DNA from 3 places in the Pseudomonas sp. B21-031 genome. Region 3 is predicted to be linked to each of the others. Evidence: riboswitches for the same ligand, from Rfam matches in the RefSeq annotation. Region 3 holds a riboswitch; each other region holds the start of a gene.
What was found. Region 3 has a riboswitch for cobalamin ahead of LOY53_RS09495 (ABC transporter substrate-binding protein). Riboswitches for the same ligand answer to the same signal wherever they lie in the genome.
Positions count from the first base shown of each region.

Region 1: linked by a shared signal. The riboswitch ahead of LOY53_RS12190 (CbtB-domain containing protein) and the one ahead of LOY53_RS09495 (ABC transporter substrate-binding protein) in region 3 are both predicted to bind cobalamin.
Region 2: linked by a shared signal. The riboswitch ahead of LOY53_RS15735 (TonB-dependent siderophore receptor) and the one ahead of LOY53_RS09495 (ABC transporter substrate-binding protein) in region 3 are both predicted to bind cobalamin.

Region 1 covers NZ_CP087181.1:2,744,874-2,752,766, forward strand. The annotation lists gene cobM (precorrin-4 C(11)-methyltransferase) at 1-436, opposite strand, end outside; gene LOY53_RS12180 (cobalamin biosynthesis protein) at 469-861, opposite strand; gene LOY53_RS12185 (CbtA family protein) at 879-1,571, opposite strand; gene LOY53_RS12190 (CbtB-domain containing protein) at 1,581-1,766, opposite strand; cobalamin riboswitch at 1,860-2,082, opposite strand; gene LOY53_RS12195 (LLM class flavin-dependent oxidoreductase) at 2,245-3,345, opposite strand; gene LOY53_RS12200 (LLM class flavin-dependent oxidoreductase) at 3,373-4,707, opposite strand; gene LOY53_RS12205 (ABC transporter ATP-binding protein) at 4,989-6,605, opposite strand; gene LOY53_RS12210 (ABC transporter permease) at 6,602-7,492, opposite strand; gene LOY53_RS12215 (ABC transporter permease) at 7,495-7,893, opposite strand, start outside.
Region 2 covers NZ_CP087181.1:3,575,961-3,583,853, reverse strand. The annotation lists gene nikD (nickel import ATP-binding protein NikD) at 1-18, opposite strand, end outside; gene nikC (nickel ABC transporter permease subunit NikC) at 19-864, opposite strand; gene nikB (nickel ABC transporter permease subunit NikB) at 861-1,802, opposite strand; gene nikA (nickel ABC transporter substrate-binding protein) at 1,804-3,378, opposite strand; cobalamin riboswitch at 3,598-3,805, shown strand; gene LOY53_RS15735 (TonB-dependent siderophore receptor) at 3,914-6,052, shown strand; gene LOY53_RS15730 (ABC transporter ATP-binding protein) at 6,099-6,884, shown strand; gene LOY53_RS15725 (ABC transporter substrate-binding protein) at 6,866-7,849, shown strand; gene LOY53_RS15720 (iron ABC transporter permease) at 7,846-7,893, shown strand, end outside.
Region 3 covers NZ_CP087181.1:2,105,488-2,113,380, reverse strand. The annotation lists gene lpxO (lipid A hydroxylase LpxO) at 1-546, shown strand, start outside; gene LOY53_RS09515 (carboxymuconolactone decarboxylase family protein) at 644-988, shown strand; gene LOY53_RS09510 (GNAT family N-acetyltransferase) at 1,067-1,636, shown strand; gene LOY53_RS09505 (outer membrane beta-barrel protein) at 1,764-2,510, opposite strand; gene LOY53_RS09500 (DUF1624 domain-containing protein) at 2,911-4,077, shown strand; cobalamin riboswitch at 4,106-4,305, shown strand; gene LOY53_RS09495 (ABC transporter substrate-binding protein) at 4,432-5,442, shown strand; gene LOY53_RS09490 (iron ABC transporter permease) at 5,442-6,458, shown strand; gene LOY53_RS09485 (ABC transporter ATP-binding protein) at 6,464-7,243, shown strand; gene LOY53_RS09480 (pseudoazurin) at 7,261-7,695, shown strand; gene LOY53_RS09475 (OprD family porin) at 7,692-7,893, shown strand, end outside.

The DNA.
Region 1 (7,893 bases), 640 kb from region 3:
CGGGCGGCATCGGCGAAGTGTCGCCAAAGCGCGTGAGAATCACCGTTTGCGACACCTGCGGCAAGGTCAGCTCGCAGCCCAGCAGGGCCGCACTGGCGGCCGTGGCAGTGACGCCTGGGATGATCTGGTAGTCAATGCCCAGCTCACGCAGGTGGCGGATCTGCTCGCCGATTGCGCCATACAGGCTCGGGTCACCGCTGTGCACACGGGCGACGTCCTGGCCTTGCGCGTGTGCCGTGCGCATCGCACTGATGATCTGTTCCAGGTGCAGTTCGGCGCTGTTGATCACGGTCACGGCCTGGTGGCCTTCGAGCACAGCCGCAGGGACCAGCGAGCCGGCATAGATGATCACTGGGCACTGGCGGATCAGGCGCTGGCCCTTGACCGTGATCAGTTCCGGGTCGCCGGGGCCGGCGCCAATGAAGTAGACCGTCATGGAAAGTCCTTGCAATGAAAGGGATGCTGCGATTATCGCCCGCAGGCCAGGGCGAGGGTAGCCGGCCCGAGCACTTGGCGTGTGACCCGCAGCCGGGCTGTGCCGAGGTGCTGGCTGGCCATGGCCAGCGCCGCGCTTTCAGCGACGCCCCAACAACCGCTGTGCGCATGGGCGATGGCCGAGCGATGGCTGAGCAGGGGTTCATAGGGCTGAAGTTGCCCGGCATCGTACAGCAGCAAGGGCAGGCCTAGGCGTTTTGCAAGCTGCTGCAGGCCAGGTTCGTCGACCTTAAGGGCGATGCTGGCGATACCGCGCAGTGCTGACAGCGCCAAGCCATGGTCAGCCAAGGCTTGGCGCAGCAGGTTTTCGAGGGTGTCCGCCGGGCAACCCCGGCGGCAGCCAAAGCCGGCGTACAGCGCCGGCAGGGTGGCGTCTAAAACCATCAGGCCTGGCTGGAGCGGCGGTACAGCCACGCGCTGAACAGGCCCAGGGCGAGCCAGAAGGCGGCGTTTGTCAGCCAGCTGGCGACCTTGAACTGGGCTTCCAGGGCTTCAGGGGCGAGGCTTTGATGCACCTCAGGTTGCGGTGCACCGATGACATGCGGCAGTACCAGTAGCACGGCGCCTAGCGCTTTCACCAGCCAGTGGCGGGCAAATACCAACAGGGCCAGGCCCAGTGCGGTTGCGCTTGCAGTGCCGATCCACCAGGCCTGGCGTTGCCCCAGGTCAGCGGCAGCGGTGCCCGGCAGCTCGGGCGGCAGGCCCAGGGTCGGGGCCAGGCAGAACACGGCGAACCCCGCCAGGCCCCACAGGGCGCCGGTGGCCGCGCGCTTGGGTTCACGCAGGCTGTACAGGGCGACCAGTATCAGCGCGAAGCCGACCGCTACCACCAGGTTGCCCCCGGTGGTGGACAGCACGCGTTGCCAGCCGTCTTCAGGCGACCAGGCTTCTGCGCTGTGTTCATGGGCAGCGGCCCCTTCGGCGCCGTGTTCGTGATGTTCGGCAACAGGGGCTGCGGATTCGTAGGTTTCTGCTTCAAGGATCAACGGGGCAACCCAGAAGTTTTGCAGCAGGGTCAGCAGCAAGGCCGCAAGCAGCCCGCTGAAGCCCGCGGTACGGGCAATGCGCATGATCATGGGGCGTACTCAGTGGCAGGGGAAGGCGGCGCTGTGGCGGGTGTCGTGCGCCGCGTTGTGCACGGCTTCGATGTGCGAGAAGCCGGCAAAGTACACCAGGCACAGGCCCAGCAGGCTGGCGCCGACGGCGATGACGACACGCTGACTGAGGGTGACGGGGGTGGCAATGCTGTGTTTGGCGCTGGTGACGGGCATGACGCGTTCCTCTGCTTTTTGTGGGCAATGGGCAAGCGCGGCAGCCCCGAACGTGATCCGCCCAGGGGAATGCGACAGCGCCCGCCCACCGCGGGGTGTTCATGAACGTCAGGCCGGTCTCCGGGCTCACGAGGAGGAGCAGGGCTCCTGAAAAGCGCCCCTTCCCATGCCAGATGATGCGGCACAGTGGTCTAGACGCTTCGCTCGCTTACCGTTGCGGGGGCAGCACCGGCTTGGTCGCGCCCTAGTCGAGGGCCTACGACGCACCGGTTTCCCGTTTCACCCCCTGAGGGGCACCTGAACGCGAGGCATTAGGAGACCACGAGGCAGGTTTTCCGTCAATTGCACAGCGGTGTGCGCGTGAAAAGTATTTCAGAAGTTGTAGGTTAGCAATTTTCGGGTTTTGCAGTGCCTGTGAGTTCCAGCGCCGCCCGTGCGGCGCTCGGCCTCACAGGCGCCAAAAAAATCCAGCCATGCACTAAGCCGTCCGCGCGCTACGTCCAGCCTCCCGCTGCGCCACCAACCCGCGAATCCGCGGAATCAGTTCCTGCCCATACTCCACCGCATCGCGCAACTGATCGAACCCGCGGAACAGGAAGGTGCTAACCCCCAGGTCGTAGTACGCCAGCGCCGCCTCAGCCACCTGGTCCGCCGTCCCTACCAGCGACGTCGAGTTGCCTGCGCCACCGCCCAACGCGGCAATCTCGGTCCACAGCCGGGTGTCATGCACCTTGCGCTGGCTGGCCAACTGCAACAGGCGCTCTGAGCCGGTGTTGCTCTTGCCGAAGTTCTTCTCGCGGCGGTTGCCCTGGCGGAGGCCGATGCGCGTCTGCGCATCGGCCAGAATGCGCTCGGCACGGTCCCAGGCTTGCTCCTCGGTAGCCCCCAGGATCGGCCGCAGCGACAGGCTGAAGCGGATGTGCTTTTCACGCCCATAACGGGCCGCAGCCTTGCGCACTTTGGCAATACGCTCGCGCACCTGCTCCAGCGGTTCGCCCCACATCATGTACACGTCGGCATGCTTGGCCGCGACTTCGACGGCTGCATCCGAAGCACCGGAGAAGTAGATGGGCAGCGGCTGCACGGGCTTGACCAGGGTCAGGTTGTCTTCGACCCGGTAGTGCGTGCCGTTATGGTCGAAGGGTTCGGTGCGGGTCCAGGTGTCGCGCAGCACCTGCAGGTACTCGTCGGTACGGGCATAGCGGGCGTCCTTGTCGAGGAAGTCGCCGTCGCGCTGCAGGTCGCCGCTGTCGCCGCCGGTGATGACGTTGATCGAGGCGCGACCACGGCTCAACTGGTCAAGGGTGGCGAACTGGCGAGCGGCGAAGGTCGGGGCCTGAAAGCCCGGGCGGTGTGCGACCAGCAGGCCGATGCGCTCGGTCAGTGCGGCGACGTAGCTGGCCAGGATCAGCGAGTCGGGTGCGCTGGTGTTGACCGCCAGCAGCGCCTTGTCGAAGCCGCCGTACTCCTGGGCCTGGGAGAATGCCTTGATGAAGTCAAGGTCGACCAGCGGGCCGCGTGGTGCCTGTGATTCGCTACCTTCCTGGGGGCCAATGAGGCCAATGAATTCGAGGCTCATGGAACAGAACTCCTTGTTGGGGTGGGGTCAGGCAACGGCCGGCTGGGTGCGGCGCTGGGTGTTGCGGTTTTCCGGCACGCTGAGGCCGAAGTTGTCGCGCAGGGTGGTGCCGGTGTAGGCGCTGCGCACCAGGCCACGGGCCTGCAGCAGCGGCACCACCTGCTCGGTGAAGGACTGCAGGCCGTCGGGGAGCAGCGCGTTGATGATGAAACCGTCGGCGGCGCCCTGTTCGAACCAGTGCTGCAGGGCATCGGCCACCTGTGCCGGGGTGCCAACGAAGTCGCGGCGGGGGCGCGAGAAGCGCAGCGCCAATTCGCGCAGGGTCAGGCCTTCGTCGCGGGCCAGTTGCTTGAGCTGGTCCGAGGTGCCCTTGTGGCTGTCGTTGCCCAAGGTGCCGAGGTCGGGGAAGGGCGCGTCCAGGTCATGCTGACTGAAGTCGTAGTCGTTGAACGGGCGGCCAAGGGCGACCAGTGCGTCCTCGATGCTTACCAGGTCCACGGCCTGCTGGTAGCGCTGCTCGACTTCCTCGGCGTCACGGCCAACGATAGGGCGGATGCCGGGCAGGATGAACAGCGCGTCGGGGTTGCGACCATGGCGTGAGGCGCGTTGCTTGAGGTCTTGGTAATAGGCATGGGCGTCGTCGAACGACTCGGGGCTGACGAAGAGGGCATCGGCGTTCTGTGCCGCGAAGTTGCGACCCTCTTCTGACACGCCAGCCTGGAAGATCAGCGGTTGGCCCTGCGGTGAACGTTGGATGTTCAGCGGGCCCTTGACCTTGAAGAACTCGCCCTGGTGGCCCAAGGTGTGCAGTTTGGCCGGGTCGAAGAACTGCCCGCTTTGTTTGTCACGGGTGAAGGCGTCGTCTTCCCACGAGTCCCACAACCCCTTGACCACGTCCACGTGCTCGCGAGCAATTCTGTAGCGCACAGCATGGGGCGGGTGTTCGGCCTTGCCGAAATTGTCGGCGGTACCCGAAAGCCAGGAAGTGACCACGTTCCAGCCGGCGCGCCCGCCGCTGATAAGGTCCAGCGAGGCGAACTGGCGCGCCACCTGAAACGGCTCGGTGTAGCTGACGGTGACCGTGGCCACCAGGCCGATGTGGTCGGTTACCGCAGCCAATGCCGAGAGGATGGTCAGCGGCTCGAAACGGTTGAGGTAGTGAGGGCTGGAGCGGGCGTGGATGTGCAGGCTGTCGGCGATGAAGGCGAAGTCGAACTTCGCCGCCTCGGCCAACTTCGCCTGTTGTTTGTAGAAACCAAAATTGACGCTGGCATCGGCAAGCGCCTGAGGGTGGCGCCATTCGCCCCAGCCGTGGCCGACGCCATGGATCATGGCGCCCAGGCGGATCTGTCGTTTGCTCATGGGAATACCTGTGGGTTGTGCTGCAAATGGAATCGATACCGCCATGCGTCACCGCGCGCGGGGGCGCCGGTGAAGCAGGGTGAGTGATAGGGAAGGGGCATGCGTGCAAGGCTCCTGGCGTGGTCGTGGTGGACGGCCTCCGCCAGGAATGGGGTCGGTCTGGAGTGACCTTAGCGGGTATGGGGTAAGGTTGTGAAAGGCTTTGTGGTTCTATGCTAATTATGTTTTTCAGGTATTTACAGATCTTATTTAGATGCAAATAAATAATATTGAGTCATGGCTTATGCTGCGACTTTGTGCCCAGGGATGGCCGCGATCAGTTCACGGGTATAGTCACTCGTTGGCCGATCGAACACCTCGTCTACCGTACCTTGCTCCACCACCTGCCCTTGGCGCAGCACCAGTACGTGGTCTGCCATGCTCGCCACCACTGCCAGATCATGGGACACCAGCACATAGGCGATCCCCAGTTCGCGTTGCAGCTCATCGAGCAGCGCCAGGATCTGCGCCTGCACCGAGACATCCAGTGCACTGACCGGCTCGTCGAGCAACAGCAGCTCGGGTTGCAGGGCCAATGCCCGGGCAATGGCCACGCGCTGGCGCTGGCCACCGGACAGCTCGCGGGGCAGGCGGTCCAGGTAGCTGACGGGCAGGTGCACGCGTTCGATCAGCTCACGGGCCGCCTGCTCCAGCGCGGGGCCTTTGAGCAGGCCGAACGACACCAGGGGCTCGACGATGCTGTCGAACACCGTGAAACGGGGGTCAAGGGCCGCGAACGGGTTTTGCTGGACCAGTTGCATGCGCTGGCGCAAGGGCCGAAACGCACGCCAGCCAAGGCCGGTAACGTCCACTTGGTCGAACAGAATGCGGCCTTGGCTGGGCGCCTCCAGGCCGAGCGCGAGGCGCAGGGCGGTGCTTTTGCCAGAGCCGGACTCGCCGACGATGGCCAAGGTCTGCCCTGGGTGCACCTGCAGGCTGAGGCCCTGCAGGGCGACGAAGCGGTTGTGCTGGCCCTTTGTCTTCGGCAACTCGAATGTCTTGCCGATACCTTCCAGGCTCAGGATCGGTTGCGTACCTGGCGCCAACGGCCCTGGCCGCCGGCGATGGGTAAAGGCGGGCGCTGCAGCAAGCAAGTCACGCGTATAGGGGTGCTGTGGTGCCTGAACGACGAGGCGAGGCGGGCCTTGCTCGACCAGTTCACCCTGTTTCATCACCAGCAAGCGGTCGGCGCGGTCGGTGGCCACGCCCAGGTCATGGGTGATGATCAGCAGCGAGATGCCCCGTTCGGCCACCAGCCGTTGCAGGTGATCGAGGATCTTGCGTTGCACCGTCACGTCCAGCGCGCTGGTGGGTTCGTCAGCGATGATCAGGCGCGGGGTGCCGGCCAGGGCAATGGCGATCAGTACCCGTTGGCGCATGCCGCCCGACAGTTCGTGCGGGTATTGGCGTGCGCGCAGGGCCGGCTGGTCCAGGCCGACCTGGCCCAGCAGCGCCAGCACATCGGCGTCGAGGCTGCGGTAACGGCGGCCATGGGCCAGGGCCAGTGCTTCGCCGATCTGCTGGCCAACGCGCAGTGTCGGGTTGAGGCTGACCATCGGGTCCTGGGGCACCAGGCCGAGGGTACGGCCGCGTAGGTGGCGCTTCTGCCGTTCGCTGGCCTGGGCCACGTCGATGCCATCGACCCACAACTGGCCGCCGTCGACTCGGGCAGTGCCCGGCAGCAAGCCAAGCAGCGCGTTGGCCAAGGTCGACTTGCCCGAACCGGACTCACCGACAATGGCCACGGTCTCGCCTTGTGCCATGGAAAACGACAGGCGTTTGACTGCCTGGGTGGTATGGCCACCCGCGTGGTAGCTGACGCTGAGGTCGCGCACGGCGATCAGGGGGTGTTGGCTCATCGATGGTGCTCCTCGAAGGTACGGGCGAGATGGTTGAGGCTGAACACCACAGCGACCACGAACAGGCCCGGTAGCAGCGACACCCACGGGGCAGTGATGAGGAAGTGGCGGCCGTTGGCGATCAGCGTGCCCCATTCTGCTGCCGGGGGCGCCGCCCCAAAGCCGAGGAAGCTCAGGCCGGCGGTGGCCAGGATCGCGGCGCCGAAGTCCAACGTGGCAAGCACCGCGACCGGTCCCCAGGCGTTGGGCAGGATGTGCCGCAGCAAGGTGCGGCACCAACTGGCGCCCCCCAGGCGCGCGGCTTCGACATAGGGCAAGGTCTTGACCCGCAGCACCTCGGCGCGGGTGGTGCGGGCAAAGCCCGGGATGATGCCCACGCCGACGGCGATCGCCACAGGCACCGTACCGAAGCCGATGGCGGTGACAATCGCCAGGGCCAGCAGCAGGCCAGGCAGGGCCAGCAGCACGTCGATTACACGCATGAGCGCCGCGTCGACTCGCCCTCCGGCAAACCCGGCCAACACACCCAAGCCAAGGCCACCAGCCAGGGCGATGCCCACCGCCAGCATTGCCGCTTGCACCGACAGGCTGGCGCCGTACACCACGCGTGCATACAAGTCGCGGCCCAGTTCGTCGGTACCGAACCAGTGCGCGGCACCCGGCGCGGTCAGCTTGGCCGCAGGCGAGGTGGCATAGGGGTCGAAAGGGGTCAGCCACTGCGGCACCACGGCGGCGGCTAGCGCAAACATCACCACCAGCAGCGCCAGGGCGAAACCTGGGCGCGATAACAAAGGCGCCACTGCCTGGCCCAAACGCTGCACGCGGGTGCGGCGCTTCCAGGGCGTGGCGGATGCGGCGGCACGGAACGGGCGGGTATCGGTGGTCATGGTCAGGTCACCTTCGTGGCATGTGTGATGCGGGGGTCAAGGTAGGGGTAGAGCAGGTCGACGATCAGGTTGACCAGCACGAAGGCAGCTGCCGATACCGCGACGATCGCCAGCACCACCGGGATGTCTTGGCGCAACACCGCTTCCTGGGCCAGCCGACCGACACCGTTGCGCGAGAAGATGGTCTCGACCAGCACGGCGCCGGACACGGTATTGCCCACTTGCAGGCCCACCAGGGTGAGAATCGGCAGGGCCGCGTTGCGCAGCGCGTGCCGGGCCTGCACCTGGGCGCGGCTCAGCCCCTTGGCGAACGCCATGGCGATGTAGGGCTCGTGCCACACGCCTTGGAAACCGCGTTGCAGCACCTGGGCATAGACTGCGGCGCTGGGGATGGCCAGGGT
Region 2 (7,893 bases), 1.5 Mb from region 3:
TAACGTCGATACTGGCATTCAATGAGCCTCCTGGGTTGGGTCCAGACGATCACGCAACGCATCGCCCAGCAGGTTGAACGCCATCACCGAGAAGAAGATCATCAGCCCGGGCAACAGCAGCAGTTGCGGCTGGGTCCAGATGAACTCCTTGGCATCGTTGATCATCACCCCCCATTCGGCACTGGGCGGGGTGACGCCAAGGCCGAGGAAGGACAGCCCCGAGACATGCAGCATCATGTGCCCGATGTCCATCGTGGCCAGCACCAGCAAGGGGCCGGCAATGTTCGGCAGCACATGCTGGCGCAGCCGCGCCCAACGTGAGGCACCGGCCAGGCGTGATGCCATCACGTATTCGCGGCCGCGTTGGGCGATGACCATGCCGCGTACCATGCGCGCATACCATGCCCAGTGCGACAGGGCGATGGCAATGATCACGTTGCTCAGGCCAGTACCCAGCAGGGTGACGAAGAAGAACGCCAGCACCAGCGTGGGGAAGGTCATGAACATGTCGCACAGGCGCATCAGCAGCAGGTCGACCTTGCCACCGACAAAACCGGACACCCCGCCCACCAGCAAGCCCAGAAACAGCACCAGCGCCAGTGTCAGCATTACGCTGCCCAGCGACAGCCGTGTGCCGACGATCAACCGGGACAGCACGTCGCGGCCAAGGTGGTCGGTGCCCAGCCAGTGGCTGCTGTCCGGTGGCAGCAGGCGTCGGCCGAGGTCGACCAGGTCCGGGTCGTGCGGGGCAAGCCATTGGCCAAACACGGCCAACATGCAGAGCACGGTGACCAGTACCAGCCCAGCAATCAGGTTGGCCTGGCCGGCCAGCGTAGCGCGACGGAAGATGGCCAGTACACTCATGCGTCGACCCCTTCAAGACGGCTGCGAGGGTCGAGCCAGGCATAACAGACATCCACCACCAGGTTGCAAACCATCAGCAGGCCTGTCAGCAGCAGGGTGAAGCATTGCATGACCGGAAAGTCGCGGTTGAGCACCGCCGACACCGCGAAGCGGCCTACGCCGGGCCAGGCGAAGATGGTCTCGATTACCAGTGCCCCGCCGATCAATTCCCCGATGTGCATACCAGTGGCCGTGACGAAGGGTAGCCAGGCGTTGCGCAGTACGTGGTCACGCCATACCCGGCGCTCGGGCAGCCCGCGAGCACGGGCGTAGGTGACATAACGCTGGCCGCTGGCCTCCAGCAGGCTTGCCCGCAACAGGCGGGCGTTGATCGACATCGACATCAGGGCAATCGCCAGTACCGGCATCACCAGATGCCCGGCACTGCCGCGGCCCAGTGGCGGTAGCCAGCCCAGCCAAAGGGAAAACAGCGCAATCAGCAGAAACGCCAACCAGAAGTTGGGCATCGAGACACCCAGGAACGTCACCGCGCGGACGGCGTGATCGGGCCAGCGCCCTTGCCAGCGCGCAGCAACCAAGCCAAGCGGAATCGACAGCAGCAGCGTGCAGGCCAGGGCCAGGCCGCCCAGTTGCAAGGTAGCGGGCAGGTAGTAAAGGAGGTCGTCGAGCACCGGCCGCCCCGTGAGGTATGAAATACCGAAGTCCAGCTGCACGGCCTTCCCGAGCCAGGTCAGGTACTGCTCAAGCAACGGCCGGTCGAGCCCCAACGTATGGCGGACTTCGGCAATGGCCGCGTCAGTCGGCGGGATGTGCGACAGGCGAAGGTAGTCCAGGGCCGGGTCGGTGCTGCCCAGGTGCAGCAGCACGAAGACCAGCAGTGAAACACCGAGCATTACCGGTACCAGCAGTGCCAGCCGCAACAGGATATAGCGCAGCATGTCAGTTTCCCTGCTTCGGTGTCATGGCTTCGAACGGCACGTCGAACAGCGTGCTGCCGAATTGCACATGGGCAACGGAGTCGCGGCGAACGCTGATGGCGGTAAGGTAGGAAATCGGCAGGTACACGGCTTGCTCATGCAGGGTGGTGAGGATGAACCGGTACTGTTCGGCGCGTTGCTGCGCGTCGGTACTTGCCAGTACCTGGCCAATGCGTTGGTCCAGTTCGTCCTTGATCGCCAAACCGCGCTGCGCCATGTAGTCGGCATGGCCGGCATAGCGCATGGAGCTGACAAAGGAGTGCGGGTCGTAGGGCGCTCCCCAGGTGTCGGCGAAGATCATGCCGAAGTCGCCATCGCGCTGGCGCCGGACCAGCCCACCTTCTTCGACCGCACGCAGCTCGATGCGCATGCCGACGTTAGCCAGCTCGCCTTGCAGCACTTCGGCCAGGCTCTTCTGCAGCGCGCTGGTGCCGAGGAACACCAGTTCGATCGACAGCGGTTCACCGGCCTTGCTACGTACCGTCGTGCCTGCCGTCAGGGTCCAGCCGGCAGCGTCAAGTTCGCGAGCGGCTTGGGCAGGGTCGTAGGCGTAGGGTTTCAGGCCGATGTCGGCATAGGGCATGTTGCTGGCGAACAGGGTATCGGCACGGGGCTCGAGGCCATACAGAATCTTGTCGATGATGGCCTGCTTGTTCACCGCCTGGTTGATCGCTTGACGCACGGCCAGGTCACGGGTGGCGCCGTGCCCGGTGTTCATCGCCAGGGTGCGGGTAGCCAGCGGTGCCGAGAGGGCGGTGGCGAAGCCTTGGTCGCGCAGGCGCACGAAGGTGCCGGCGGTAATCTCGCCGGCGGCCCCTTGAATCAGCTCGAGCTCGCCGGCCTGCAGGGCCAGCGCGCGGCTGTTGGGATCAGGGATGACGTTTACCAGCACCTCACCATAGGCCGGCTTTGCGCCCCAGTAAAAGGGGTTGCGGGCAAAGCGGTCATACTCGCCCAAGCGCGATTCGACGCGCATCCATGGGCCGGTGCCGGCGGGTTCGCCAGGTTTGGCCTGTGGGGAGCCGAAGCGCAGCGGGCGCACTTGGGCCAGTTCCATCAGCGTTGGGTAGTACGGGTGCTTGAGCACCAGGCGCAAGGTCAGCCGGTCAAGGGCTTCGATGTGGTCGAGGGTGGTGACCAGCTCCATCCAGCGATGGCGTTGGCTATTGGCCAGGACGGCATCCAGGTTGGCCTTGGCAGCTGCAGCGTCGAATGGCGTGCCGTCACTGAAGCGCACGCCATCTCGCAAGTTGAAGGTGTAGGTCTTGCCATCGTCGGAGACTTGCCAAGCCTGTGCCAACCACGGCTCTACCGTGCCCGCCGAGGTGTAACGCACCAGCGGTTCATACACCATGGCCTGGGCGTACATCTGATTGGGCGAGTAGCCGCGTGGGTCGAGTGGGCCTGCGTTAACGGGCCAGGAATACACCAGCGTCGGGCTTTGTTGGGGGGTGCTGTCTGCGTGTGCGCAGAGGCTTGCGGCGACCATGAGAATGCCCCAGAGGGCGGGCGTTCGTTTAGCTGACTGCTGCTTCACACGGGGTCCCCACTTCGACGGAGGCGTAAGGCTAAAGAGTGGTGGGAATGATGTCCATGCAAAAACTTCTTACTGAACGTTACAAAATGCCGCGCCAGAAAAGGCAGTAGAAAGCCCCGGCGATGATTGAACCGTGACGCGTTCGCCCAGGGCCTGAAGTGGCGAGTTCAGGCGACCTGTTTGCCATAAGCCGGTTGACGCAGCGGCCTTTTGATGGTCATCTGCGCGCCTGTTTCAGGTGCCCCCTGCCGCCGTGCATGGGGTGAAACGGGAAGCCGGTTCGTCATCGTTCGATGATCAGTCCGGCGCTGCCCCCGCAACGGTATGCGAGCGAAGCATTCAAGACACCACTGTGCCCTGGCATGGGAAGGTGAATGCTTCATGACCCTCGCGAGCCCGGAGACCGGCCTGAAGCATCGTTTGGCAAACCCGCGGTGGGCGGGCGCAGGCCGGTTTCCGTGGGCGTGCTCGCCCGCGATTCCTCTTTGCGTTGTTCCCTCCGGGATTCTTTCATTCCTGCTTCAAGTGGAACGACATGTCCCGTTATTCGCTGTTCAGTTCTCTGCCAGGTACGCTGCTGCACGCCAGCCTGGTGCCCTGTGTGTTTCTCTCTGTTGCTGCCCACGCCGCCGAGGCGGACAACGCCCTGGCGCTACCGGCCACGGACATTACCGGCACGGCCGAGCACAACCCTCAGCCCGACTTGCATACCCCAGGCACCAGTGGCTCGCGGCTTGGCCTGACGCCGCTGGAAACGCCGGCCAGCGTGACCAGTATCAGTGCCGAGCAAATCCTTACGCGCAACAACGCCACGGTGCAGGACGCGGTCACCCGTTCACCCGGCATCACCTTCATCGGCACCCCCGGTAACGGCGGCACGGCCTTGTCGGCCCGCGGCTTCACCGGGCACAGCTCGACCATGCAGTTGTACGACGGTACCCGGCTGTACGTGGGCGCCGGCACCGTGACCTTCCCGGTCGATACCTGGTCGGTCGAGCGCATCGATGTGCTGCGCGGCCCGGCCTCGGTGTTGTACGGGGAGGGCGCCACCGGTGCGGTGGTCAACGTCGTGCCGAAGAAGCCTTTTGAAGGCGAAATCCGCAATCACCTGCGCCTGGGCTACGGTTCGGATGACCGTCGGCAGATGGCCTTGGACAGCGGCGGCTCGCTGACCGACACCTTGAGCTACCGCCTGAACCTCAACAAGCTGGCCAGCAACGGCTGGGTCGACCGGGGCGATTCGCAGAGCGTCGCCATCAGTGGCGCGCTGCGCTGGCAGCCCAGCGATGAACTGAGCTTCACCCTCAGCCACGACTACGGTGACCAGGACCCGCAGCAGTACATGGGGACGCCGTTGGTGGACGGTCATTACCGCGAGTCGCTGCGCGATCATAACTACAACGTCGACAACGCCAAGGTGCATTACAACGACCAGTCGACGCGGCTGGTCACCGACTGGGTGATCAACGACAACTTCACCGCCAGCAACCAGCTGTACTTCCTCAAGGCCCAGCGCCGCTGGCGCAACGCCGAGACCTACACCTGGCTACCAGGCGACCAGGTGCGGCGCAGCAGCTTCATCAGCATCAAGCAGACCCAGGAACAGCTTGGCGATCGCCAGTCGTTCACCCTGCAACATTCGCTGTTCGGCCTGGACAGCCAGACCGTGGTGGGCGCCGACTACAACACGATCCGTTTCGTGCGCAAGCACGACTTCGGCAACACCCTGACCGATACCGTGCCGTTGTCCGGTTCCGGTGGGGGCGAGTACATCAGCAACGACCCTTACCGCTCGCGCGAAGCCAACCAGGCCAAGCAGTTCTCGCTGTTCGCCGAAAACCGCACGCAACTCACCGAGCGCCTGTCGTTGATCACCGGTGCACGCCGCGACCAGGTGCACCTGAACCGCGACGACCTGGATGCCGATACCCGCACCGATCGCAGCTTGTCTGGCGACAACTGGCGCGCCGGTCTGGTGTTCGCGCTGACTGAGGACCTGTCGGTTTACGGCCAGTACGCCACCAGTACCGAAGGTGTGAGCAACCTGCTCACCCTCAACGCCACGCAGCAGCAATGGGACCTGAGCACTGCCAAACAGACCGAAGCCGGCATCAAGCACAGGCTGCCTGACGGGCGAGGCGAGTGGACCCTGGCGGCGTATCACATCGTCAAGAAAAAGCTGCTGAGCACCGACCCGCTCAACCCCACGCTGCAACAGCAGGTTGGCCAACAGTCGTCGGACGGTATCGAGGCCACTCTCGAACTGCGCCTGCCATACGACGTGCAGCTGTCGGCCAACGCCGCCTGGGTGCGCGCGGAGTATGACGAGTTTGCCAGTGGCGCCAACGACTACTCCGGCAACCAGCCGATCAACGTGCCGCGCCGCTCCGCCAACCTGTGGTTGAGCAAAGACTTCGGCCAACGCTTCAGTGCCGGCGCCGGGGCGCGCTATGTCGACAGCCGCTACGCCGATAACGCCAACACCGTCGAGGTGCCCAGCTACACCGTGGTTGACGCCAACATCGACTGGCACGTGCAACCGGACCTGACCCTGGGCCTGCAGGTGAACAACCTGTTCGACCGCCAGTACGCCACCACCACGGGTAACAATGGCCGGCAGTGGTACCTGGGCGAACCGCGTTCGTTCTTCGTCACGGCTGACTACAGCTTCTGAGCCTGTCGCACCGGCCCCTGGCCGGTGCTTCCTGGAGGTGATGCCCATGACGCAACTGCACATCGAGGCCCTGGACTGGGCCTTGCTTGAACGGGGACGGCCGCCGCGCCCGCTGCTGCAGGGTGTGGACCTGCGGGTGGAACAGGGCGAGTTCGTCGGCTTGATCGGCCCCAATGGCAGCGGCAAGACCAGCCTGCTGCGGTGCGCCTACCGCGCCAACGAACCTGCCGAGGGCCGTGTGCGCCTCGGCAGCGATGACCTTTGGCAACGCAGCGCACGCTGGAGCGCACAACGCATCGCGGTGGTGCTGCAGGAGTTTCCCGACGCGTTTGGCTTGAGCGTTGGCGACATCGTTGCGATGGGGCGCGCACCGCACAAGGGCGTGTTCGACGGCGACACGGCCGAGGACGCCCGGCAAGTGGCCCAGGCACTGGCGCAAGTTGGCCTTGCCGGCGAGGGCGAACGGGCCTTTGCCAGCCTGTCTGGCGGCGAGAAACAGCGTGTGCTGCTGGCCCGGGCGCTGGTGCAGACGCCACAGCTGCTGCTACTCGATGAGCCAACCAACCACCTCGACCCACGCTACCAGCTGGAGCTGCTTCAGCACCTGCGTGGCCTGGGCCTGAGCATTCTGGCCAGCCTCCACGACCTCAACCTGGCGGCTGCGTTTTGCGATCGGCTGTACGTCATCGACGGCGGGCGCATCGTCGCCTGCGGTACGCCACAGCAGGTGCTGACCCCCGCGCTGCTGCTGCAGGTTTTCGGCGTCGAGGCGCTGGTTGACCCGCATCCCCTGCATCCCTACCCACGCATTACCTGGATCACCCGAACATGACTGTCCGCAACCTGATCGGCCTGTTGGCGCTGCTGACCGCGCTGCCGGCGATGGCCCGCGATTACCCCTTGAGCGTGCGCAGCTGTGACCGCGACATAACGTTCACCCAGCCACCGCAGCGGGTCGTGGTGCACGACGTGAACATGACCGCCATGCTGCTGCACCTGGGGCTGCGCGAGCACATCATCGGCTACACCGGCTTCACTGCCAGCAAGCACCGCGACCCGTGGGTGGATGCAGCGCTGCAAGGCGTAGCACCGCTGGCCAGCCGTTACCCCGCCATCGAAACCTTGCTGGCGGCTGAAACCGACCTGTTCTTTGCCGGCTGGAACTACGGCATGCAGGTCGGTGGGCCGGTCACGCCCAGCACCCTCGCGCCGTTCGGTATCCCGGTGTATGAGCTGAGCGAGTCGTGTTCGTGGGTCATGGCCCAGCAACGGGCTAGCCTGGATGACGTTTATCGCGACCTGGGCAATCTAGGTCGGATTTTTTCCGTCCAGCCCCAGGCCGACGTCTTGATCGCAAGCATGCGCACGCGCATCGGTGACGTGCAGCGCCGGCTTGAACACGCGCAGGCTGCGCCCCGTGTATTTCTGTACGACAGTGGCGAAGACCGCCCGACCACCTCGGGAAGGCTGGGCGTACCCCAGGCCCTGATCGAGGCGGCAGGCGGTCGCAATGTGATGGACGACGTGTCTGCCAGCTGGACCCAGGTGAACTGGGAGAGTGTGGTGGAGCGCGACCCGCAGGTCATTCTGATCGTCGACTATGGCCCGAGCAGCTGGCAGCAGAAGCGCGATTTCTTGCTGCGACAGCCGGCATTGAAAGACGTGGAGGCGATTCGTGAGCAGCGCTTCATTGTGCTGACTTACCTGGAGGTAACGCCCGCTGTCGAGAACGCCCTGGCCATCGAGAAGCTGGCGGCTGCCTTGCATCCGCAGCTGTTCCAAGGTGCCGTTCAATGAGGGTCGGGCACAGCCCTGTGGCCTACCGGTGGTTGATCGTGATG
Region 3 (7,893 bases):
CCCTCGGCCATGACCCTGTGCCCACGCACCACCGAACTGCTGCAAGGCATCGGCACGGTCAAAGCTGCGATGTTCGCGACCCTGCCACCGGGCGCCAAGCTGGTGCGCCACCGCGACCCGTATGCCGGCTCCTACCGCTACCACCTGGGCCTGGACACGCCGAACGATGACGGTTGCTATATCGACGTGGACGGCGAGAAGTACTCGTGGCGCGACGGTGAGGGCGTGATCTTCGACGAAACCTACATCCATTACGCGGCCAACACCACCGACCACAACCGCATCATCCTATTCTGCGATGTCGAGCGCCCGCTCAAGTACCGCTGGGCAACGGCGTTCAACCGCTGGTTCAGCCGCAACGTGATGGCCGCCGCCGCCGCGCCCAACGATGCCAACGACAAGACCGGTGGCATCAACCGGCTGTTCACCCGCATTTACAAGATCCGCGAACGCGGCAAGGCGCTGAAAAAGCGCAATCGCATGCGCTACTACCTGGAAAAATGGGCGGTGGTGGCTGCACTGGTGCTGGTGTTCATCTACATCTGATTCAGCGCTGCCTGTGCCGTCGGTGCAGGCAGCAGATGCCCTCGCCTTTTTCGACTAGCCTGAAAGCTCCACTCGCAACCACCCCAAGGTGAAGACGATGAGCATGATGGACTGGGACGCCTACCGTAAGCAGTTGATGGCCGGCATCGGCGATCTCAAGCAGTTGTCTCCCGACACCGTGGCCGGCTACATGACCGCCAGCGGTGCGGGCGCCAAGACCAACCACCTGGACGCCAAGACCCGCGAACTGATCTCCCTCGCGGTGGCCGTGACCACCCGTTGTGACGGCTGCATCGCCGTGCATTCGCAGCAGGCGGTGAAACACGGCGCCAGCCGCGAAGAGATTGCCGAAGCCCTTGGCGTAGCGGTGGCGATGAACGCCGGCGCCGCATTGGTGTACTCGGCACGCGCCATGGACGCAGTGGGCAAGGCCAACGGCTGACCCTGCGTGGCGTCGCCGCCCTTGCGCGACGGCGCCGCGCCACCCAGACTTGGCGGTCCAGCCATTGCAGGAACCACCATGATCCACATTCGCCCCATGACGCCCGAGGACTTCGAGCGTTTCTGGCCCACCTTCCAGGCCATTGTCCTGGCCCGTGAAACCTACGCCTTCGACCCTGCCCTGAGCTTCGACCAGGCCCGCCAGTTGTGGCTGGAGATGCCCCTTCGCACCTGGGTAGCAGAGGACGACGGTGAGCTGCTGGGTTCCTACTACCTCAAAGCCAATGCTGCCGGCCCCGGGGCCCATGTAGGTAACTGCGGTTACATGGTCTGCGAGGCGGCGCGTGGCCGTGGGGTGGCCCGGATGATGTGCGAGCATTCGCAAAAGCTGGCGCGCCAGGAGGGGTTTCTGGCGCTGCAGTTCAATTCGGTCGTGGCCAGCAACGAAGTGGCCGTGGCGCTGTGGCACAAGCTCGGTTTCGAAACGGTCGGCCGCCTGCCCAAGGCATTCAGACATGGCCGGCTGGGCTTGGTGGATTGCCTGGTGATGTACAAGTGGCTGGCGGATGAGCCGGTGGTGGAAAAACCGCCACTGTTGATCGGGCGCAAGAACATCGAAGCCCGCGTGTCGCGCCGCCGGGGGCGTTAGCCGACGGTAGGAGCAGCCTTGTGCTGCTAAAAGGTCAACGCATGCATCATGCGGGTCATCGCCTGCAATGGCCCCTTCGCAGCGCAAGGCTGCTCCTACACAAACCGCGGTGTTGGCAAATCGCTGCTTAGAACGCCAAGCCGACCTTGAAGCCAAACTCATCACGCTTGAGTTTGGTGTTGTCCGCCACGGGCGAGTCGCCATCCAGCTTGTATTCGGTGCGGGTATAGTAGACCCCCGCCTGTACCGGCATGCCGCCCTGCTGGTTCATCAGCAGGGTGACCTCGGCATAGGGGTTGGTGCGGTCTTTAAGGTCCACGGTGTCACTGCCGAAATCATCGACCTTCAGGCGCGCACGACCATCAAGGGTATGGCGCGCGCCCACCTCCACGCGCAGGGTCGACGCATCGAATTGATGGTTGTAACCCAAGGCCGCCTTGGCGAAGGGCGACTTGACCGTGAGTTTGGTGTCCAGGTCGTTGATTTCGGGCTCGAAGCGCGACCAGCTGTAGCCGCCGCCCACGGTCACATCGACAAAGTTGCGCGCATCCAGTGCAGCACGCCAACCGAGGTCGAGATCGGCCTGGGCTTCCTTGAGTTTGTTGTCATTCTTCTTGCCGTACTTGGCCTCGGCACCGATCTGGTAGATGAAGCCGGACTCGGCGGTCATCTTGTTGCCGAAGGTGGCGAATACACCGCCCTGCCCCAAGTGTTCCTTGTCGGTTTCGCTACCGCCTTCGAATTTGAAGTCGTTGTAGGCACCCAGCAGGCCGAGGGTGAACAGCGGGTCGGTACTGGGCGCTGCGGTGGCCGCCAAAGGCGAAGCGATCAAGGCGAGCAGGCAAGTGTGACGCAGCAGGTGACGAGCGGACATGCGTGAAGTCTCCATGACGTGAAAACAGTGATAACGAGCGGTTCGAGAGACACGCTTTGGAGAAAGTTCGAAAAAATTCATTGAGAGCGTCTGCCTTGAGCTATGCAGTGCCTATGAGATCGAGCGCCGCCCGCGCGGCGCTTCGCAGCACAAGGCTGCTCCCACATCTGTTTCGGGCCAATTATTCCTGGGGCATGGGCGCGCGCAGGCACAGGCGTAACTGGCCCGAAACAACTGTAGGAGCAGCCTTGTGCTGCGAAGCGCCGCGCGAGCGGCGCTCGATCTCATAGGCGCCAACCCCCTCATGCCATGCACCCCCTCCAAATCCCCATTGCTGGCCACCCAATTTAAGTTATAAGATAACGTTTCATTTGACACCTATTCCTACCAGCGACCTTCCATGACTAGCGCCAGCGCCACCCCCACCCTGCTTACCCAGCGCCTGCAGAGCATCGATGCCCTGCGCGGCCTGGTCATCCTGTTCATGCTCCTGGACCACGTCCGCGAGACCTTCTTTCTGCACCGCCAGGTCAGCGACCCGATGGCCATCGACGTCACCGACCCGTCGTTGTTCTTCAGCCGTACCCTGGCCCACCTGTGTGCGCCGGTGTTTGTCCTATTGACTGGCCTTTCGGCCTGGCTGTATGGCGAGAAGTACCAGGGCCGTAGCGATGTCTCGGTCTTTCTGTTCAAACGTGGGCTGTTCCTGGTGGCGCTGGAGTTCACCCTGGTCAACTTCGCCTGGACCTTCCAACTGCCCCCCAGCGTGATCTACCTGCAGGTGATCTGGGCCATCGGCGTGAGCATGATCGCCCTGTCCCTGCTGGTGTGGTTGCCACGGGCAGCGCTGATCGCCCTGGGTGCAATCATCGTTGCCGGGCACAACCTGCTCGACAGCCTGCACTTCGGCGCTGAGTCGGCCCTGCACGTGCCGTGGGCGATCCTACACGACCGTGGCTGGCTGGCGTTCTCCGACCACCTGCGCCTGCGCACCTCCTACCCGGTGCTGCCCTGGATCGGCGTCATCGCCTTGGGCTACGGCCTTGGCCCCTGGTTTGCCCGTGGCAGCGACGCAGGCCAACGCCAGCACCGCCTGCTGCTGGCCGGGGTGATCGCACTGCTTGGTTTTGTCGTGCTGCGCATGCTCAACGGCTACGGCGAGGCACCCTGGAGCGGGTACCCGACGTTGACGCAGACGCTGATGAGCTTCTTCAACATCACCAAGTACCCGCCATCCTTGCTGTTCCTGGCCCTCACCCTGGGCTGTGGCCTGCTGCTGTTGCGCGCCTTCGAGCGTGCCGGCCAGGCCCGCTGGATCAACGCCCTGGCGGTTTACGGTGCAGCACCGATGTTTTTCTACCTGCTGCACCTGTATGTGCTGAAGCTGCTTTACCTGGCCTGCGTCGCGCTGTTCGGCCACAACCAGGTGGATTACTTCGGCTTCGACGGCATCGGCGCCGTTTGGCTGGGCGCCGCCTTGCTCGCCGTGTCGCTGTACCTGCCAGTACGCAGCTTCGCGCGGTTGAAGGCGCGTCGGCGTGACATCACCTGGCTCAAGTACTTCTGAAAAGCGTTTTCACCCGGCTGCCTGATGGTCTACCATGCCGGCCGCCGGTTTCCACCACGGAATTAATAGGGAATCCCAAGCTCGCTAACGCGGGCCAAACGGAACTGCCCCCGCAACTGTAGGTGCCGAGCCTGCTCCATCGATGCCACTGGACAACACTGTCCGGGAAGGCTGGAGCCGGGCCATGACGCACCAGTCAGGAGACCTGCCGGCGCAAAAACACCAACCGGCGGGGTGTCCGGGATGGCCATCTCCACCCTTTTCAGGGTGCTGCCCCCTGCCGTGTGCATGGGGCTCGGCGATGCCTGTCCGTGCGTTCATTCCGTGAACCCTTCGATAGGAGATCGCCCCCTCATGCTGCCTCGTCTTGCCGCTTTGATCGCCGGCCTCGGCCTCACCAGCCTGGCCCAGGCTGCCGCCACCCACTACCCACTCACGGTCGACAACTGCGGCATGCCGCAGACCTTCGCCCACGCGCCCGAGCGTGCAGTGACCATTGGCCAGGCCGGCACCGAGATGCTCTACGCACTGGGGCTGGGCGACAAGCTGGCCGGTACCTCGCTGTGGTTCAACAACGTGCTGCCCGAGTACAAGGCGCTGAACGACAAGGTCGAGCGCCTGGCCGACAACGACCCCAGTTTCGAGGCGGTGGTCGGCAAGCGTCCGCAACTGGTGGCCGTACAGTTTGAATGGATGGTCGGCGCACAAGGCGTGGTCGGCACCCGCGAGCAGTTCGACGAGCTGAAGATCCCGACCTACCTGCTGCCGTCGGACTGCGAAGGCAAGGACAACCTGGTGGGGGCCGACGGCACCCGCCTGCAGGCGTTCCAGGTAGACAGCATCTACAAGAGCGTCCACCAGTTGGCCGAAATCTTCGACGTGCAGGACCGCGGCGCCGCGTTGAACGCCGACCTCAAAGGCCGCCTGGACAGTGCCAAGGCGCACTTGGCTGGCAAGGATTTGTCGAACACCTCGGCGCTGTTCTGGTTCTCCAGCGCCGACCTGGATATCGACCCCTACGTCGCCGGCCGCCAAGGGGTGGCTGACTTCATGCTGCGTACCCTGGGGGTGCGCAATGTGGTCGAGTCCACCGAAGAATGGCCGACCGTGGGCTGGGAAACCCTGGCCAAGGCCAACCCGACCTGGTTGATCATCGCCCGCATGGACCGTCGCCGCTTCCCGGCAGACGACTACCAGAAAAAGCTCGAATTCCTGCGCAACGACCCGGTTACCCGCAACATGGACGCAGTGAAGAACGACCGCATCATCGTCCTCGACGCCGACGCCATGCAGGCCGGCATCCGCCTGTTCCGTGGCCTGCAGACGCTGTCGACGGCGTTCGCCAGCGGTAAAGCAGCCCAGTGATGAGCCGCCTGTTGCCCTACAGTGCACTGGCCCTGGCAGCCCTGTGTGTCGCGCTGGTGGCCGGCACGGCGATCGGCGAGAGCAACCTGGGGCCGAACGTGGTCTACCAGGTGCTGGCCAATCACCTGTGGCAGGCCGGTTACCTGGTCGACCCGATCGATGCCGGTATTGTCTGGAACTACCGCCTGACCCGCACCCTGGTCGCCGCCGCCTGTGGCGCCGGGCTGGCCACGTGTGGCGTGATTCTGCAGGCGCTGCTGCGCAACCCGCTGGCCGAGCCCTACCTGTTGGGGTTGTCGGCCGGTGCGTCGACCGGCGCGGTGCTGGTCGGCCTGCTGGGGCTGGGCAGCGTCGCCCTGAGTATGTCCGGGGGCGCCTTCATCGGCGCGCTGGCGGCGTTTGCGCTGGTGCTGGTGCTGGCCCGCGCCGCTGGGCCGAGCAGCAACAACGCCCAGGTGATACTCGCCGGCATCGCTGGCTCGCAACTGTTCACTGCGCTGACCGCGTTTCTCATCACCAAGTCGGCCACCGCCGAGCAGGCGCGCGGCATTCTGTTTTGGCTGCTGGGCAACCTCAGTGGCGTGCGCTGGCCGTCCGTGTGGCTGGCCTTGCCGGTGGCACTGTTCGGGCTGGTGGTGTGCCTGTGGCATCGCCGCGCGCTGGATGCCTTTACCTTCGGCGCCGACTCGGCCGCGTCGCTGGGGATCCCGGTGCGGCGCACCCAGTTGTTGCTGATCAGTTGTGCCGCCCTGGTGACGGCGGTGATGGTGTCCATCGTCGGCGCCATCGGTTTTGTCGGGCTGGTCATCCCCCACGCCCTGCGGCTGCTGCTCGGGCCTGGGCATAGCCGCCTGCTGCCGGCCAGTGCGCTGGGCGGCGCACTGTTCCTGATCAGCGCCGATATCTTGTCGCGCACGCTGATCCCAGGCCAGGTGATCCCGGTGGGCGTGGTGACCGCGCTGATCGGCGCGCCAGTGTTCGCGCTGATTCTGGTCAGCAGAAGGGGGCGCCCATGACCGTCATGGCCAACGTGAAGATTGCCCCCCTGGCCTGCCAGGGCTTAGGGCTGCAGCTGGGCGGCAACCCTGTGCTGCGCGACATCGAGCTAACCGTTATCCCCGGCGAAACGCTGGGCATCGTCGGTCCTAACGGCTCGGGCAAGTCCTCTTTGCTCAAACTGCTGGCGGGCCTGCGCAAGCCTGACAGTGGCCGTGTCGAGCTGCTGGGCGAGCCGCTCACGCAACTGCCACGCCGGCGCATTGCCCAGGCCCTGGCGCTGGTCGAGCAGCAGGCGGATACCGCTGACGCCATCAGCGTGTACGACGCCGTTGCCTTGGGCCGCACGCCCTGGCTGTCAGCCCTGGCGCCATTCAGCAAAGCGGACCGCGCCATCGTCGAGCAGGCCCTGGCCGACCTGGATGCCCTGCACCTGCGCACGCGCCTTTGGCATTCGCTTTCAGGTGGGGAACGCCAACGCGTGCACATTGCCCGCGCCCTGGCGCAACGCCCCCAGGTGCTGTTGCTCGACGAGCCGACCAACCACCTGGACATCCAGCACCAGCTGAGCCTGCTGCAACAGGTGCAGGGGCTGCCGGTTACCACGCTGGTGGCCCTGCATGACCTCAACCAAGCGCTGACCTGCGACCGCCTCGCGGTGCTCGACAAAGGCTGCCTGGTCGCACTCGGCAAGCCGCTTGACGTCCTCACCCCAGAGCGCCTGCTGAGCACCTTCGGCGTACACGCCCACTACCTTACCGACCCCTTCGACGGCGCACGCATTCTGCGTTTTCGCGCCCCCTGAACCAGGAAGTTCCCACCATGCTCTTGCGCCCTGTCGCCCTGCTGCTCGCCAGCACCCTGTTTGCCCCTGCCGCGCTGGCAGACGTGCACGAAGTGAAGATGCTCAACCGCGGTACGCAGGGCGCGATGGTCTACGAGCCGGACCACTTGCGCATCGCACCCGGCGATACCGTGCGCTTTGTGCCGACCATGAGCGGGCACAACGCAGCCAGTGTGCCGGGGTTGCTGCCGCAGGGCGCTGAGGCGTTCAAGAGCAAACTCAACCAGCCCTACGAGCACACCTTCAGCGTGCCCGGCATGTACGGTATCCAGTGCATTCCGCACCTGGCGATGGGCATGGTGATGGTAATCCAGGTGGGTGACGCGGCGCCGGCCACAGTGCCTGCCAGCCTGCCTGCACGGGCGAAAACCCGCTTCGAAGCGCAACTGCAGAAGCTGGGGGCCGGGCAATGAGCCGGCTGTTGCTGGCCCTGCCTCTGCTCGGGCTTACCCCGCTCGCATTGGCTGACTCCGCTCAGTCCCAGAGCAATGGTTTGCTAGAAGACGCCAGCTGGAGCATCCTCAACCGCAGCGTGTTCGACCAGCGCGATTACAAGCATGGCGGGCGCAACAGCAGTGCGCGCAATGCCTACAAGCCACGCGACGAACGTA